DNA from 2 places in the Roseateles sp. genome. Region 1 is predicted to be linked to the other one. Evidence: riboswitches for the same ligand, from Rfam matches in the RefSeq annotation. Region 1 holds a riboswitch; the other holds the start of a gene.
The links. Region 1 has a riboswitch for S-adenosylhomocysteine ahead of metH (methionine synthase). Riboswitches for the same ligand answer to the same signal wherever they lie in the genome.
Positions count from the first base shown of each region.

Region 2: linked by a shared signal. The riboswitch ahead of ahcY (adenosylhomocysteinase) and the one ahead of metH (methionine synthase) in region 1 are both predicted to bind S-adenosylhomocysteine.

Region 1 covers NZ_OZ253537.1:278,899-286,380, forward strand. The annotation lists gene metH (methionine synthase) at 1-2,066, opposite strand, end outside; S-adenosyl-L-homocysteine riboswitch at 2,142-2,257, opposite strand; gene ACQY39_RS01240 (hypothetical protein) at 2,343-3,545, shown strand; gene ACQY39_RS01245 (homocysteine S-methyltransferase family protein) at 3,572-4,633, opposite strand; gene ACQY39_RS01250 (PEP-CTERM sorting domain-containing protein) at 4,747-5,466, opposite strand; gene ACQY39_RS01255 (ProQ/FINO family protein) at 5,699-6,544, opposite strand; gene ACQY39_RS01260 (DUF4197 domain-containing protein) at 6,667-7,341, opposite strand; gene ACQY39_RS01265 (fumarylacetoacetate hydrolase family protein) at 7,385-7,482, opposite strand, start outside.
Region 2 covers NZ_OZ253537.1:1,550,442-1,557,923, forward strand. The annotation lists gene ACQY39_RS06695 (TlyA family RNA methyltransferase) at 1-650, opposite strand, end outside; gene ahcY (adenosylhomocysteinase) at 797-2,236, opposite strand; S-adenosyl-L-homocysteine riboswitch at 2,357-2,476, opposite strand; gene ACQY39_RS06705 (DNA glycosylase AlkZ-like family protein) at 2,557-3,663, opposite strand; gene ACQY39_RS06710 (GGDEF domain-containing response regulator) at 3,721-4,734, opposite strand; gene ACQY39_RS06715 (chemotaxis protein CheX) at 5,076-6,041, shown strand; gene ACQY39_RS06720 (response regulator) at 6,096-6,467, shown strand; gene metK (methionine adenosyltransferase) at 6,743-7,482, opposite strand, start outside.

The sequences.
Region 1 (7,482 bases):
TAGAGGCCGAACACACCGCTGGCCTGCAGCCAGCGGCCCTTGATCAGGCGCTCCAGCATGCGCTTGCCGTCGCTGAAGACGCGCTGCGCCTCGCTGCCGACGATCTCGTCCTTGAGGATGGCCGGGAAGGGGCCGGCCAGATCCCAGGTCTGGAAGAACGGGGCCCAGTCGATGGCTTCGGCCAGATCGGCCAGATCGTAGTTGCGGATCACGCGGCGGCCGATGAACTTGGGCACCGGCGGCTGATAACTTGCCCAATCCACGGCATGCTTGTTGGCGCGCGCCTCGGCCAGGCTGACCATGGGCGTCTGCTTTTTGTTGGCATGCAGATGGCGAACCTGCTCGTAGTCGCTGCGCAGATCGGCGATGAATTTGGCGGCGCGCTCGTCCGAAAGCAGATCGCTGCACACGCCGACGCTGCGCGAGGCATCGGGCACATAGACCACCGGGCCTTCGTAATGCGGCGAGATCTTGACGGCGGTGTGCACGCGGCTGCAGGTGGCGCCACCGATTAGCAGCGGCGTGCCGCGCGAGCGGAAATGCTCGTCGCGCTGCATCTCGGCGGCCACATGCTGCATCTCCTCCAGGCTGGGCGTGATCAGGCCGGACAGGCCGATGATGTCGGCGCCCTCTTCCTTGGCGCGCGCCAGGATGTCCTGGCAGGGCACCATCACGCCCATGTTCACGACCTCGAAGTTGTTGCACTGCAGGACCACGGTGACGATGTTCTTGCCGATGTCGTGCACATCGCCCTTGACGGTGGCGATGACGATCTTGCCCTTGGGTTTGGCCTCGCCGCCGGCGTCGATCAAGGCCTTCTTTTCGGCCTCGATATAGGGCAGCAAATGCGCCACCGCCTGCTTCATCACGCGGGCCGACTTGACCACCTGGGGCAGGAACATCTTGCCGGCGCCGAAGAGGTCGCCGACCACATTCATGCCGGCCATCAGCGGACCCTCGATCACATGCAGCGGCCGGCCGCCGCTGGCCTGGATGGCTTGCCAGGCTTCTTCGGTGTCGGCGTCGATGAAATCGGTGATGCCGTGCACCAGGGCGTGGCTGAGGCGCTGGTTCACGTCGCCAGCGCGCCAGGCCAGGCGGGCCGTGTCGTCAATGGCCATGCCCTTGGCGCGCTCGGCCACTTCGATCAGGCGCTCGCCGGAATCAGCGCGGCGGTTCAGCACCACGTCCTCGACGCGCTCGCGCAGTTCGGCATCAAGATCGTCGTAGACGCCCACCATGCCGGCGTTGACGATGCCCATGTCCATGCCCGCCTGGATGGCGTGATACAGGAAGACCGTGTGAATGGCCTCGCGCACCGGATCGTTGCCGCGGAAGCTGAAGGAGACATTAGAGACCCCGCCCGAGACCTTGGCGCCGGGCAGGTTCTGCTTGATCCAGCGCGTGGCTTCGATGAAATCGACCGCGTAGTTGTTGTGCTCTTCGATGCCGGTGGCGATGGCGAAGATGTTCGGGTCGAAGATGATGTCCTCGGGCGGGAAACCGACCTCGTTCACCAGGATCTTGTAGGCGCGCTCGCAGATCTCGATCTTGCGGGCGAAGGTGTCGGCCTGGCCCTGCTCGTCAAAGGCCATGACGACAGCCGCGGCGCCGTAGCGGCGCACCAGCTTGGCCTGGCGGCGGAACTCGGCCTCGCCTTCCTTCATCGAAATGGAGTTGACGATGCCCTTGCCCTGGATGCATTTGAGGCCGGCCTCGATCACGCTCCATTTGGAGCTGTCGATCATGATGGGCACGCGGGCGATCTCGGGCTCGCCGGCGATCAGGTTCAAAAAGCGCACCATGGCCGCCTGGCTGTCCAGCATGGCCTCGTCCATGTTCACGTCGATGACCTGCGCGCCGTTCTCGACCTGCTGGCGCGCCACGGCCAGGGCCTGCTCGAACTGGCCGTTGAGGATCATGCGCGCGAAGGCCTTGGAGCCGGTCACATTGGTGCGCTCGCCGACGTTGACGAACAGCGTGCCGGCGCCGATCTGCACGGGCTCCAGGCCCGAGAGCTTCATGGCGGGCGGAATCGATGCGGCGGGGGATGTGGTGTGGGTCATGGCGGCCTTCGACGCAAAGGCAGAGCCGCGTACTCACCGCAGCCCCGCACGTGCTCAATCAAGAAAACACAGAGGAATCGGTGAGCGTCGTTGCCGGGCGCCGGCCCTGCGGTTTCCCCGGGCTGCACCTGTCCGAGCCTGGCGGCACACTCGGCTGAATGTGTGAACCCGTCGCAACGCTCCTCGGACCGGCGCATTTTACGCACCCCTCCGCGCCCGAACTCAAGCAAAGCCGGGCAAATGCCGACAATCTCCTGTGAACCCTGAACGGCCATCTTGGACCTGATCCAACTCCCCCCCAACAGCCTGCGCGCGGGCCAAGTGCTCAGCTTCGCCCTTCGCGACGCCGGGGGCAATCTGCTCTTCGCCGCCGGCCAGCCCCTGCCCAACACACCTCAGGTGCAGGCCCTGATCGCCCGCGGTGTCTGGGTGCAGGCCCATGAAACCAAGGAGTACCAGCGCGCCCTGGCGCACAAGATGGACACCTTGATGCACCAGGGCGCGGTGCTCGCCGACATCGTCAAGGTTCAGGCCGACTTTCGCCAGGAAAAAGCGCAGAAGGTCGAGCTCGGCGAGCAGGCGGCTTGGGCCGATCTGCAGATGCACGCCCACAGCCTGCTGCGCGAGCCCAAAGCCGAGGATTTCAAGCCGCGCTTCCAGCAGCTGCACAACGACGCCCTGGCGCGCCTGAACGCCAAGCCCGATGCGGTCCTGCTGCTGCTGATCTTCGAGTCCAGCCTGAACACCCAGAGCTACAGCGACCGCCACGCCCTGCTCAGCCTGGTGCTGGCCGAGCTCTGCGCGCGCCAGCTGGGCTGGCCGGAAGACTGGCGCCTGGCGCTCACGCAAGCGGCGCTCAGCATGAACCTGAGCATCACCGCCCAGCAAGACCGACTGGCCTCACAGCAAGACGGTCCCAGCCATGCCCAGCAGCAAGCCCTTGTCTCCCATGGCGACCGCAGCGCCGAACTGCTCGGCAGCCTGGGGGTCAGGTCTGAACTCTGGCTGAAGACCGTCTGCCTGCACCACGACGCCGGGCCCGGCCCGCTGGCCGGCCGCGCCCCGGCCGAACAGCTGGCGCGCGTGCTGCGCCGCATCGACATCTTCGGTGCCCGGCTGAGCCCACGGCGCTCACGCCAGGCCATGGCCGGCGCCTCGGCCGCGCGCGCCGTCTTCCTGGACGAGTTGAAACAGCCCGACGAAGCCGGTGCGGCCTTGATCAAAACCACCGGTCTCTACCCGCCCGGCAGCTTGGTGCGCCTGGCCAATGGCGAAGTTGGCATGGTCATCAAGCGCGGCCACAGCGCCACCGAACCCCTGGTGGCCTCCCTGCTGGGCAAAAGCGGCAACCCCTTGAGCGAGCCGGTGCCACGCGACACCCGCCTGGCCAGCCAGGCCATCGCCGCCAGCCTGGCACCGCATGAGCTCAAGCTGCGTGTCAACGTCGACAAGCTGCTCAAGCTGGCCGGGGCCAGCTGAAGCCAGGCTCAGCCTTCAATCCGCCTTCAGGCGGCCTGCTCGGTCAGCTGGCTCAGGAACTTGGAGCCTGAGGGCCGTGGCTGGTAGGCCGACACACCCTTAGCAATCGCCGCGATGTGGTCGGGCGTGGTGCCGCAGCAGCCGCCGGCGATATTGAGAAAGCCGCTGCGCGCGAACTCGCTCATCAGTCGGCCGGTGACATCGGGCGTTTCGTCGAAGCCGGTATCGCTCATGGGGTTGGGCAGGCCGGCATTGGGGTAGCAACTGACCGCCACCGCGCCAGCCGCCTTGGCCAACTCTTCGATGTAAGGGCGCATCAACGTGGCGCCGAGCGCGCAGTTCAGGCCGATGGCCAAGGGCTTGGCGTGGCGGACCGAATGCCAGAAGGCGGTCACGGTCTGGCCCGAGAGGATGCGGCCTGAGGCGTCGGTCACCGTGCCCGAGATGATGATGGGCAGGCGCTCACCGGTGTCCTCCATCAGCTCATCCAGGGCGAAGATGGCCGCCTTGGCATTGAGCGTGTCGAAGATGGTCTCCACCAAGAACAGATCAACCCCGCCCTCCAGCAAACCCTTGGCCTGCTCGTAGTAGGCGGCGCGCAAGGTGTCGAAATCGACATTGCGAGCACCGGGGTCGTTGACATCGGGGCTGATGCTGGCGGTGCGGGGTGTCGGGCCGAGGGCGCCGGCAGCGAAGCGCGGCTTGTCTGGCGTGCTGTATTTGTCGCAGGCGGCACGGGCCAGGCGGGCCGCGGCCACATTCATTTCATAGGCATGCGCCTGCAGGCCGTAGTCTTCCTGCGCCACGGTGGTGGTGCCGAAGGTGTTGGTCTCGATGATGTCCGAGCCGGCGGCCAGGTATTGCTCGTGGATCTGGCTGATGACATCGGGCCGGGTCAGCACCAGCAGGTCGTTATTGCCCTTGAGATCGGTCGCGTGCTCGGCAAAGCGGGCGCCACGGAAATCGGCCTCGCTCAGCTTGTAGCGCTGGATCATGGTGCCCATGGCGCCATCGAGGATGGCAATGCGCGTTTGCATGATCTCGGCCAGGCGGCCGCCGCGGGTGTAGGTGCTGGCTGAGGTGTTCATGCCGGCATTGTAGGAAACCCGACTGTGCCAGGCTGAAGCAGGGGCGGGCCGAGCTGGGCCCCGACGCAAAAAAGGCCTGCAGCGCAGGCCTTTTCAGTCACCGGAGCGTCAGCTCACTGAGCCTGACGACGGCGACGCGCCATGCCGACCACGGCCAGGCCACCGGCCAGCATCAGCAGATAGCTGGAAGGCTCGGGCACGGCAGCAGCGATGGTGCCGTTGACGCCGAAGGGCAGTTCGACGCTCAAGCCGGAGCCGGCCTCGGTGAGGGCCTCGAAGGGAGCGCCAGACAAGGCTTGGGCTGCATTGCCCTCACGCGCGTCCGAGGTCGGCGGCTGCCACGGGCCAGATGCCAGCGAACCGGCCAGGCTCCAGCGCAGCCAGTAGGTTCCTGCGTCCAGGCTGAAATCGGCCACATCGGCTTGCGCCTTGTAGATGCCGCGCTGTGTGTTGGTCAAGGTGGTTTCGGTGACGCGGTAGCCCTGGCGGCCGCCGTTGGTCAAGGCCGTGGTACCCGAGGCCACCACGGTGCCGCTGTTCACATCGCCCGAGACAATGCTCCACGTGGCATTGGTGAAGGTGAAGCCGGTCGAACCGGTCTGGTAGCCAAAGAAGTCCAGGCTTTGAACATTCCAGACGCTGCCGGCGGCGACAGTGAAATCGTCGGCCACGGAAATGCCCGCGGCAGTGTTCATGCCAAAGCCGAAGGTCGAGGCCGGCGAAGTCAGCACCGACAGACCGTTGCCACCGACCACCGGGCCGTTGCTGTAGATCACGTCAGCGTGCGCGGCGCCGGCGGCGGCCAACAAGCTCAAGAGCATCAGTTTCTTCATATCCACTCCGTCATTGAATTGCGTTACCCGCAGCCCAGGGAGTCCAAGCCCCAGAACTGCATCCCTCGTTTGGCGCACAACTCCCGTCCGCCATCGAGCACACAAGTTAACAGCGACACAAATACTTCACATCCAAGGAACTACGCTCAGGTAATCCACAGCTTGACAAGCAAAACGGCCTGCTACAAGCAGGCCGTTGGCACGAGGATCTCGTCTCTGGGATTCAGCAGCTTCAGCGGCTGCCGGCGGGCCGGCCCTTGCCCGGGCCGCCGGGTCCGCGCGCACCGCGGGGGCCCGCGCCATCGCGACGGCCGGCAGGGCGGGCTTCGCCGCGACCCTCTCCGCCAGCGTGGCCACGCGGGCCGCGCGGCGCTTGGCGCGGGTCCCGCATTTCACGGGTTTCGCGCACCGGCTCTTCGGCGCGCTCCGCGCGTGCGATGTCCAGCAGCCCCGGCAACTCCTCGGCCGACACACCCTTGAGCACGCAGAAATTCGGCAGTGTCAGCGTGGTGCGCTCGAAGTCATAGAGCAGGCCGGCGCGGTTGCGGCGCTGGGTCTGGGCCAGATCACGCTCGGCCTGTTCGCTGGCGACCCGCTCCTGCTGCAGATTGCGCCGGCGGGTCAGCTCTTCGCGGGCCGCTGCACGGTGTTCGTCGCTGAGTTCGCCGGCCGGCTGGCCGTCCAGGTCGAAGCGCTGCGTGGCCTTGCTCAGGGCAATCAGGTAGCCGGTGTTGCCGGTGAAGCGGCGCAGAAAGGCAGACAGCTGGGCCTTGCTGAACTGGCCCGGAGCCCGCTCCTGGATATCGGCCTGCACCCGCAGCTTCAAGGGCTTGAAGGCACCGCCCCCGAACAAGGCCGGAAACAAGGCCTTGAGCTGGGCCGCACAGGCTGCCGGGCTCATCTCCGTTGCCGCGGCTGCAGCGGGCGCAGCGACCTCAGCAGGCGCAACCGTCTCCGGCGCCTGGAGCGGCGTGAGCTCGCCGTCAGCGGCCACGGTGGCGGCCACAACAGTGGCTTCGGCCTGGGCTTCCACCGGGACGATGGGAGTGGGCTGCGTCGAATCGGGAATGTCGTTCATGAGGGCAAGTGCGGCAAGACTGCAAAAGGAATCGAGCGCGTATTGTCCACCCAGCGGCCCAGGCGCCCGCAAACACGGTGCTCGGCCGCTTGCGCAGCCCGCACCGACGCTCGGACCTGAGCCTAGTTCAGGCCGCCAAAGACCTTCTTGAGCAGGGCGCTGCCGGTGCCCAGGGGATCCTGGCGGATCTTGCGCTCTTCCTCGCCAATGATCTGGAACAGGCCTTCGATGGCCCGGCCGGTCACGTACTGCTGGATATTGGCATCTTCGCCGCGCAGCAGGCCGAGCCCGGCCGCCTTGCCGGCCACGGCGTTGTACTTGTCGGCCAGGGCCAGCTTCTGGGTGGCCTGGCTGACGATGGGCAGGAACTTTTCACTCAGGGGCACGCGTGTCTTGCCGGCGAAGAACTGCGTCACCGCGTCGTCACCGCCCTTGAGCAGTTTCAGGCCATCTTCCACGCTCATGCCTTTGACGGCGGCCAGCAGCAAGGGCTGGGCCGCAGGCACGGCCGCTTCGGCGGCGCGGTTCATGGTCGTGAGCAGCTCATCGACCTTGCGCCCCTGCCCCAAGTTCTTGAGCAACTTGGCGGCATCCTTGAGATGGCCGGGCAGCTCGATACGCACGGCCGGGTTGGCCAGAAAGCCATCGGCGCGGCCGAGCTGGGCCACGGCCGCCGTGCAGCCACGCTCCAGCGCCGCGCGAATGCCCGAGGCGGCATCGCCCTCGCTCAGGCCCGCACGGGCCCAGGGGCTGCACAAGCTCAGCAGCGGCAACAAAATCAAGGGGCGGCGTTCCATCATTGCGTCTCCTGGGTCAGTTGGGGAAAAGCGTCAGGGTAATTCACCCGGCGGCCTCATCCAAGGACAGCACGTCCTGGTCGATGGCGCCAAACAGACTCAGGCCGTCACGGCCCTTCATCTCAATGCGGATGCTGTCAC
Region 2 (7,482 bases), 1.3 Mb from region 1:
CGGGCCTGGGTTTCCAGCAGCGGGTATTGCTTGGCGTCCTTGACCAAGCCGCCGCGGGCCAGCGCCTTCTTGCCCAGCTCGAACTGCGGTTTCACCAGCAGCAAGACCTGACCCTGCGGCGCCAGCCAGGCGGCCAGATGCGGCAAGGCGCCCAGCATGGAGATAAAGCTGAGGTCGCCGACGATCAAGGCAAAACCTCCAGCCGGTGCATGCTGCGCCAGGGCCGAGCCGGCCAGCTCGCGCACATGCAAATGCTCCAGCCCCACCACCTGGGGGTGCTGGCGCAGCTGTTCATGCAGCTGGCTGTGGCCCACGTCCACGCCGACCACCTTGGCCGCGCCCGCTTTCAGCAGGCAATCGGTAAAGCCGCCGGTGCTCTGGCCCATGTCCAGCACCGTCAGACCACTCACATCCAGGCCGCTCTGCTGCAGCGCACCCTCCAGCTTGAGCCCGCCGCGCGAGACAAAGCGCAGCTCCGCGTCATCGCTGACGCGCAGCTCGCAATGCTCCGGCAACTCTTCACCCGCCTTGCGGATCGTCTGCCAGTCCTTGGGCGCCCGCCACTGCGCCGCACCGGCCGAAATCAGCCGCTGCGCCGCCGAGCGAGTCGGTGCGAGGCCTTTGGAAACTAACAGTTGATCAGCGCGCATGGGTTTGGTTTCAGGTCTTGCGAGGCGTAGCGAGCGGCCGTCAGGCTAGGCGCGGGCGGATCCGCAGACCGGAACGTAGCTGGGCTACGTGAGGATCTGCGGAGGGACCCGCAACGATGTCTGGCGGCCGCGCAGTAGCCTGCCGATCAATAGCGGTAGGAGTTGGGCTTGAAGGGACCTGTCTTGGGCACGCCAATGTAAGCCGCTTGCTCCGCCGTCAACTCGCTCAGCTGCGCATTCAGCGTGCTCAGCTGCAGGCGGGCCACCTTCTCGTCCAGGTGCTTGGGCAGCACATAGACCTTACCGATGTCGTAGGCGTCCTTGTGGGCGAACAGCTCGATCTGGGCGATGGTCTGGTTGGCGAAGCTGGACGACATCACATAGCTCGGGTGGCCCGTGCCGCAGCCCAGGTTCACCAGACGGCCCTTGGCCAGCAGGATGATGCGACGACCCGAGGGGAAGATCACATGGTCGACCTGCGGCTTGATCTCGTCCCACTCGCAGGATTCCAGCGAGGCGACATCGATCTCGTTGTCGAAGTGGCCGATATTGCAGACGATGGCCTGGTCCTTCATGGCCTCCATATGCTCGCGACGGATCACGTTCTTGTTGCCGGTGGCGCTGACAAAAATGTCGGCCTTGTCGGCGGCGTATTCCATGGTCACGACGCGGTAGCCTTCCATCGCGGCCTGCAGGGCGCAGATCGGGTCGATCTCGGTCACCCAGACTTGGGCCGACAGAGCGCGCAAGGCCTGGGCCGAGCCCTTGCCCACATCGCCGTAGCCGGCCACCACGGCGACCTTGCCGGCGACCATCACATCGGTGGCGCGCTTGATCGCGTCGACCAGGGATTCGCGGCAGCCGTAGAGGTTGTCGAACTTGCTCTTGGTCACCGAGTCATTGACGTTGATGGCGCGGAACAGCAGGCTGCCCTTGGCCGCCATTTCGTTCAGGCGCAGCACGCCGGTGGTGGTTTCCTCGGTCACGCCGATGATCTCGGCGCTCTTGCGGGTGTACCAGCTGCCGTCCTGGGCGACCTTGGCCTTGATGGCCGCGAACAGGATGCGTTCTTCTTCGCTGCCCGGGTTTGCCAGCACGCTCAGGTCCTTCTCGGCCTTCTGGCCCAGATGCATCAGCAGGGTGGCATCGCCGCCGTCATCGAGAATCATGTTCGGGCCTTCGCCCGCCTCGCCCTTGCCGGCGAACTCGAAGATGCGATGGGTGTAGTCCCAGTAGTCTTCTAGCGTCTCGCCCTTGTAGGCGAACACCGGGGTGCCCTTGGCGACCAGGGCGGCGGCGGCCTGGTCCTGAGTCGAGAAGATATTGCAGGACGCCCAGCGCACTTGTGCGCCCAGGGCTTGCAGGGTCTCGACCAGCACGGCGGTCTGGATGGTCATGTGCAGCGAGCCGGTGATGCGCGCGCCCTTCAGCGGCTGCGTGGCGGCGTACTCGCGGCGGATGGCCATCAGCGCGGGCATCTCGCTCTCGGCGATGTTCATTTCCTTGCGGCCCCAGGCGGCCAGGCTCAAGTCCTTGATCAGGTATTGGTCGGCGGCCAGCGGGGTGGTGGTGATGGCGGTAGTCATCGGACAGCTCCTTCATGCGAGATATGAAGCCGCTGTCGTCATCGCCGGGGGGGAAGGGTGTCCAAAAGGACAGGCCCGGAGTTCCGAACCTTGCAAACCGATCACCCACGCGAAAACGTCAGCGGGTGAGCGCGGTTGCCATATGGACAGGGCCGAGAGGGGAGGGGCCGCTGTGCAAATTTTTCCGAGCCTGGCCCAGATCCAGCGAGCCGGATCCAGGTTGCAACGCTCCTCGGAACGCCTGAATTCTAGCCGCATCACTGCAAGTCGCGTGCGGAACAAGCGGGGAATCCCTGGCTATTCGCCGTGCCAGGGTTTCTTCAGCCTGGCTCCTCCAGGCCGAGAAAGCAGGCCAGCTTGCTCAGCTCCTGCTCCAATGCCTTGGCAAAGGCCGGGTCGGGGGGAGGGTAGCCTTGCACATAGCCCAGCTGCGCCTGCAGCCGGCCCCCGGTCGCGCTGACATTACCCCAGCCGATCACCTCGCCGCGCCATAGCAGAGGCAGGGCGTAGTAGCCGAGTTTGCGCTTGGGCGCTGGGGTGTAGGCCTCAAAGCGATAGGCCCAGCCCCAAAAGCGCTCGAAGCGCAGGCGGTCCCAGACGATGGGGTCGAAGGGGGCCAGCAGGCGCGCGGCCTCGTCCAGTTTCCAGCGTTTGGAGCTTGGGTTCTCGCCCTCAGGCCAGTACCAGGTCTGCCCCTCGACCTCGGCCTGGGGCCAGGTCTTGCGCGCCATGGCCAGGGTCTGGCGCAGCTCACTGCGCAGATGTGGCGCGCCGTAGCCCAGCAGGCTGCAGAGCTGGCCCAGGCTGCGCGAGGGCAGGGGCGCGTACTTGGCCAGCACCAGCTCTAGCAGGGCCTGTGCTTTCTCATGCGGCGAGCGCGGGTCGGCCTCGTGCACCACGGCGCTGTAGACCCGCTGCCCTTGCTCGCGTTGCTGCACGCGCAGCAAGCCTCGGTAGTGCATCGCGTCGAGCAGATGGGTGGTGGCATTGCTGCTGCCGCCCCAGGCATTGCGGGTGGCGCCGAGCTGAAACTCAGCCTGGATCTCGCGCGGGTGGCAGGCTCCATGGGCTTGGACGAATGCCTGGATCTCGGCCGCCTGGGCGCGTGTCTTGGCGTCCCAGCTGCGCTTGGCGCTGCGCGGGTGCATGAGCTTGAGGTGCTCGCGCGGCAGGAAGCCGTAGTTGACCAGGCAGTCTTCTTCCACGGCCAGGCGGGCATAGCGCCGCTCCAGGTCGCCGGCTCGGTAGTCCTTGACGCGGTGCCGCAGGGTCAGGTCTTGCGCACGGGCCGGGGCGCGGATCGGATCCGCCTGCACAAAGCCCAGACGCTGGATGGCCTGCGGCAGGCTGGTCGGCTTGAACAGGCTGCGGGCCACGGCATGGCGCCGCAGGTCTTCGATGGTGATGGTCTTGCTGTTGACGCCCATGAGCGGCCCTCCTGGGCGCCGAGCATAGGCAAGGGGCTGTGGTTTTGTCCAGCTGTTTCAGGGCTTGGGTGTGGCGCGCAGCAACTCCCTCTGCTCCACCGTGTCGAGCAGCATTTCGTAGCTGAAGAAGCGGTTGCGGCCATGTGCCTTGGCCGTGTACAGCGCGTCATCGGCGCGAATCAACAGGCCCTCTGCCGTGGTTGATGCATCGGGAACGCAGGTCGTGATGCCGCCGGACAAGCTGACGTGGCGGGCGACGGGCGAATCCGGGTGGGCGATATGGGCGTGGGTCAGAAGATGGGTCAGGGTTCGCGCATAGGTCATGGCGCCCGACCGGGGTGTGTTGGGCAGGACCAAGGCGAACTCCTCTCCGCCATAGCGGGCCACGCAGTCGCTCGGGCGGCGGCAGGCCTCGCTGAGCAGCTGAGCCACCTGGCGCAGGCAGGCATCACCTTCCACATGCCCCAGTTTGTCGTTGTAGCGCTTGAAGAAGTCCACATCGCAGAGCACGACCGTCAGCGGCGTGGCGTCCCGCCAGGCACGCCCGATCTCTTCATGCAGCCTGGCGTCGAGTGCGCGGCGGTTCATCAGGCCGGTCAGGCTGTCAATGCTGGTCAATTCCTGCAATTGCGCGTTGGCCAGGCGCAAGTCCTCGGACATCTCCAGCAGTCGCTGGCGCATGCCCAGCAAGCGCTGCATGGCGCGCAGCTTGGCATGCAAGACCATCGGTGACAGGGGCTTGATCAGGTAGTCGTCGCCGCCGGCGTCGATGCCTTGCCAGATGGCCGCATCCTCGTCGCGCTGGGAAAGAAAGAGGATCGGTGTCCAGCCCCCAGGCTCGGCCGCGCGCATGGCACGGGCGGTCCAGTAGCCGTCGCGGACCGGCATCTCCACGTCCAGCAGGACGATGTCGGGCCGGTGGCGGATGAACAGCTCCAGGGCCCATTCCCCGCTGTCGGCTTCGATGACGCGGTGGCCGACCCGGTCCAGCTCGGCGCTGACAGCGACGCGGGTGGCGCTTTGATCGTCAACGATCAGCACGGTGAGTGGGTTCGGCGAGGTGATGGCCATGGGCGGGTCTGAGGGGCTGTGGGTTGACGGTGGGGCGCTTGGGGCGGCGGGCGGGCGAGGAGGCTTCGCGCGGTCGCGTGATCGTCCCTGCGCTATCGGCGTTCAAGGGCATGGCTTGAGCATGCCTATCGCCTGGCGCGTCGGTTTTTGCTTTAGATCCGCGCATGGCGGCCGATAAGACGAGCACAGAGCCGATGGGCGCCTGACGCTCTGCGTGAGGCGCTTGGTCGGGGTCCGGCTGTTTGAGGAGAGGGCGTCGTGGCCCCCTCTCTTGTGTGCCTGGCCGGTCTGCGAGCTCTTCTTGTGTTGAACAGGGCAGGCGTCATCGCCTGGGTATGTCCATGACCGAAACCACCCAACTTGAAGCCAAGGTCCTGCTGCTCGAGCATGACGCGGCGCAATTCCAGGTCCTGAACGAGTTCTGCCGCGAGGTCGGCCTGATGGCGCTGCCGCGCTCGGCCGCCGATGCTTTGGCGACGCTGGCACAGAACAAGGACCTGGGCGGCGTGTTGCTGGCCGAGGACCTGCCGTGTGACGGCCCGGACGGCCTGCATCTGGCCCGCGCCATCCACAAGCTTCGGCCCGAGCTGCCCATCTTTCTGCGCCGCACCACCGAGCGCCAGCTGGCGCCCGAGGAAGAGGTGGTGGTGCGCCACCGCTGGAACACCGGCGATCTGGCGCATCTCAAGGCGGCGGTGGAGTACACCATCTTCAGCCTGCGCTACCCGACCAGCCTGGTGCATGGCATCGTCGACCTGACCCGCTCGGCCCTGGGCGCCATGTTCCCGAATGCCCTGGTGGTGTCGGAATCGCCCTATGTGGTGCATGACCGCATCATCCATGGCGAGGTGTCGACCCTGATCGCCATCGAGAGCACCTGGTGCCGCGGCTACATGATGCTGCAGACCGAGGAAAGCGCCCTGCGCCAGGGCCTGATCCAGGGCTTCAGCTACGCCGGCATCGGCGGCGACCTGAACTTCCGCGAGCTCAACAACATGCTCGGCGAGACCACCAACCTGATCTGGGGCGCGTTCAAGAACCGCTACATCCCGCCCCAGGCCTTTGCCAATCAGCAGACGCAGGTGCCCATCGTCATCAACCACGAGCACAAATACATCAGCTTCGGCTCGCAAGACCCGCAGCTGTGCATACGCTACCAGCTGTCTGACCCCTTCCGGCCGGGCCTGCCGCCCTTGATGATCGTGCAGCGCTTCATCTTCAACCTGCACTGGTCACCCGATGAGTTTGCCGAGTTCGATGCGGCGGCCCCGACGGTCAGCCCCACCGGCGAGCTGGACCTGTTCTGAGCGAATGACCCCTTGAATGAGCCCGCAACTGCGGCAGCGTGAGGAGAGAAAAATATGGCGAATGTTCTGGTGGTTGACGACTCCGCCACCATGCGTGAGATCGTGGCGGGCTTTTTGAATCAAAACGGCTTTCAAGTGGCCGTGGCCTCCGATGGTCGTGACGGTCTGCTGCAGCTGCGCAGCGACCCCGGCATCAAGCTGATCGTCAGCGACGTCAATATGCCCAATATGGACGGACTCACCATGGCCGACAAGATCCGCAAGGAGCTGGGCAACAAAGACGTGCGCATCATCATGCTGACCACCGAAGACAACCCGGCCATGCGCGCGCGCGGCAAGGAGGTCGGTGTCACGGGCTGGATCGTCAAGCCCTTCCGCGGTGATGCGGTGCTGGCGCCGTTCAAGAAGTTCTGCGGATTGAGCTGAAAAACCTGCGCCCATGAAAAAAGGCCGCTCCGGGATGCCGGAGCGGCCTTTTTGTTGGGTCGAGTTTTCGCTTGCGGCGTTTTGGTCTTTGCTCACATCGCTGCGCGATATGAGCATCGCCCAAGAACGGATGCCTCGCTGGCGCGAGGTGGGCCTTACAGCCCAGCTGCAGCACGAAGCCGGCAGTGCCGCAGCCTTGTGGTCTTCGCTCACATCGCTGCGCGATATGAGCAAAGCCCCAAAGCGGCGGGTCCGCCTTCTGCGTCCTCTGGCCTTTAAAGGCCAGCCGCTGCACGCAGCGCAGCCGCTTTGTCAGTCCGCTCCCACGTGAACTCGGGCTCTTCGCGGCCGAAGTGGCCGTAGGCGGCGGTCTTGGTGTAGATCGGGCGCAGCAGGTCCAGCATCTGGATGATGCCCTTGGGGCGCAGATCGAAATGCTCGTTGACCAGGGCGGCCAGCTTCTCGTCGCTGATCACGCCGGTGCCTTCGGTATAGACGGTCACGTTCATCGGGCGGGCGACGCCGATGGCGTAGGCCACCTGGATCTGGCACTGGCGAGCCAGGCCGGCGGCGACGATGTTCTTGGCCACATAACGGGCGGCATAAGCGGCCGAACGGTCGACCTTGCTCGGGTCCTTGCCCGAGAAAGCGCCGCCGCCGTGCGGGCAGGCGCCGCCGTAGGTGTCGACGATGATCTTGCGGCCGGTCAGGCCGCAATCACCTTGCGGGCCGCCAATGACGAAACGGCCGGTCGGGTTGATCAGGTATTTCGTGTCCTTCAGCCATTCCTTGGGCAGCACCGGCTTGATGATCTCCTCGATCACCGCCTCGATGAACTCGGGCTTCATCTTGGCGCCGTCGCTCATCTCGGGCGCGTGCTGGCTGGACAGCACCACGGTGTCGATGCTGTGCGGCTTGCCGTCCACATAGCGCATGGTCACCTGGCTCTTGGCGTCCGGGCGCAGGAAGGGCAGACGGCCGTCCTTGCGCATCTGCGCCTGGCGCTCAACCAGGC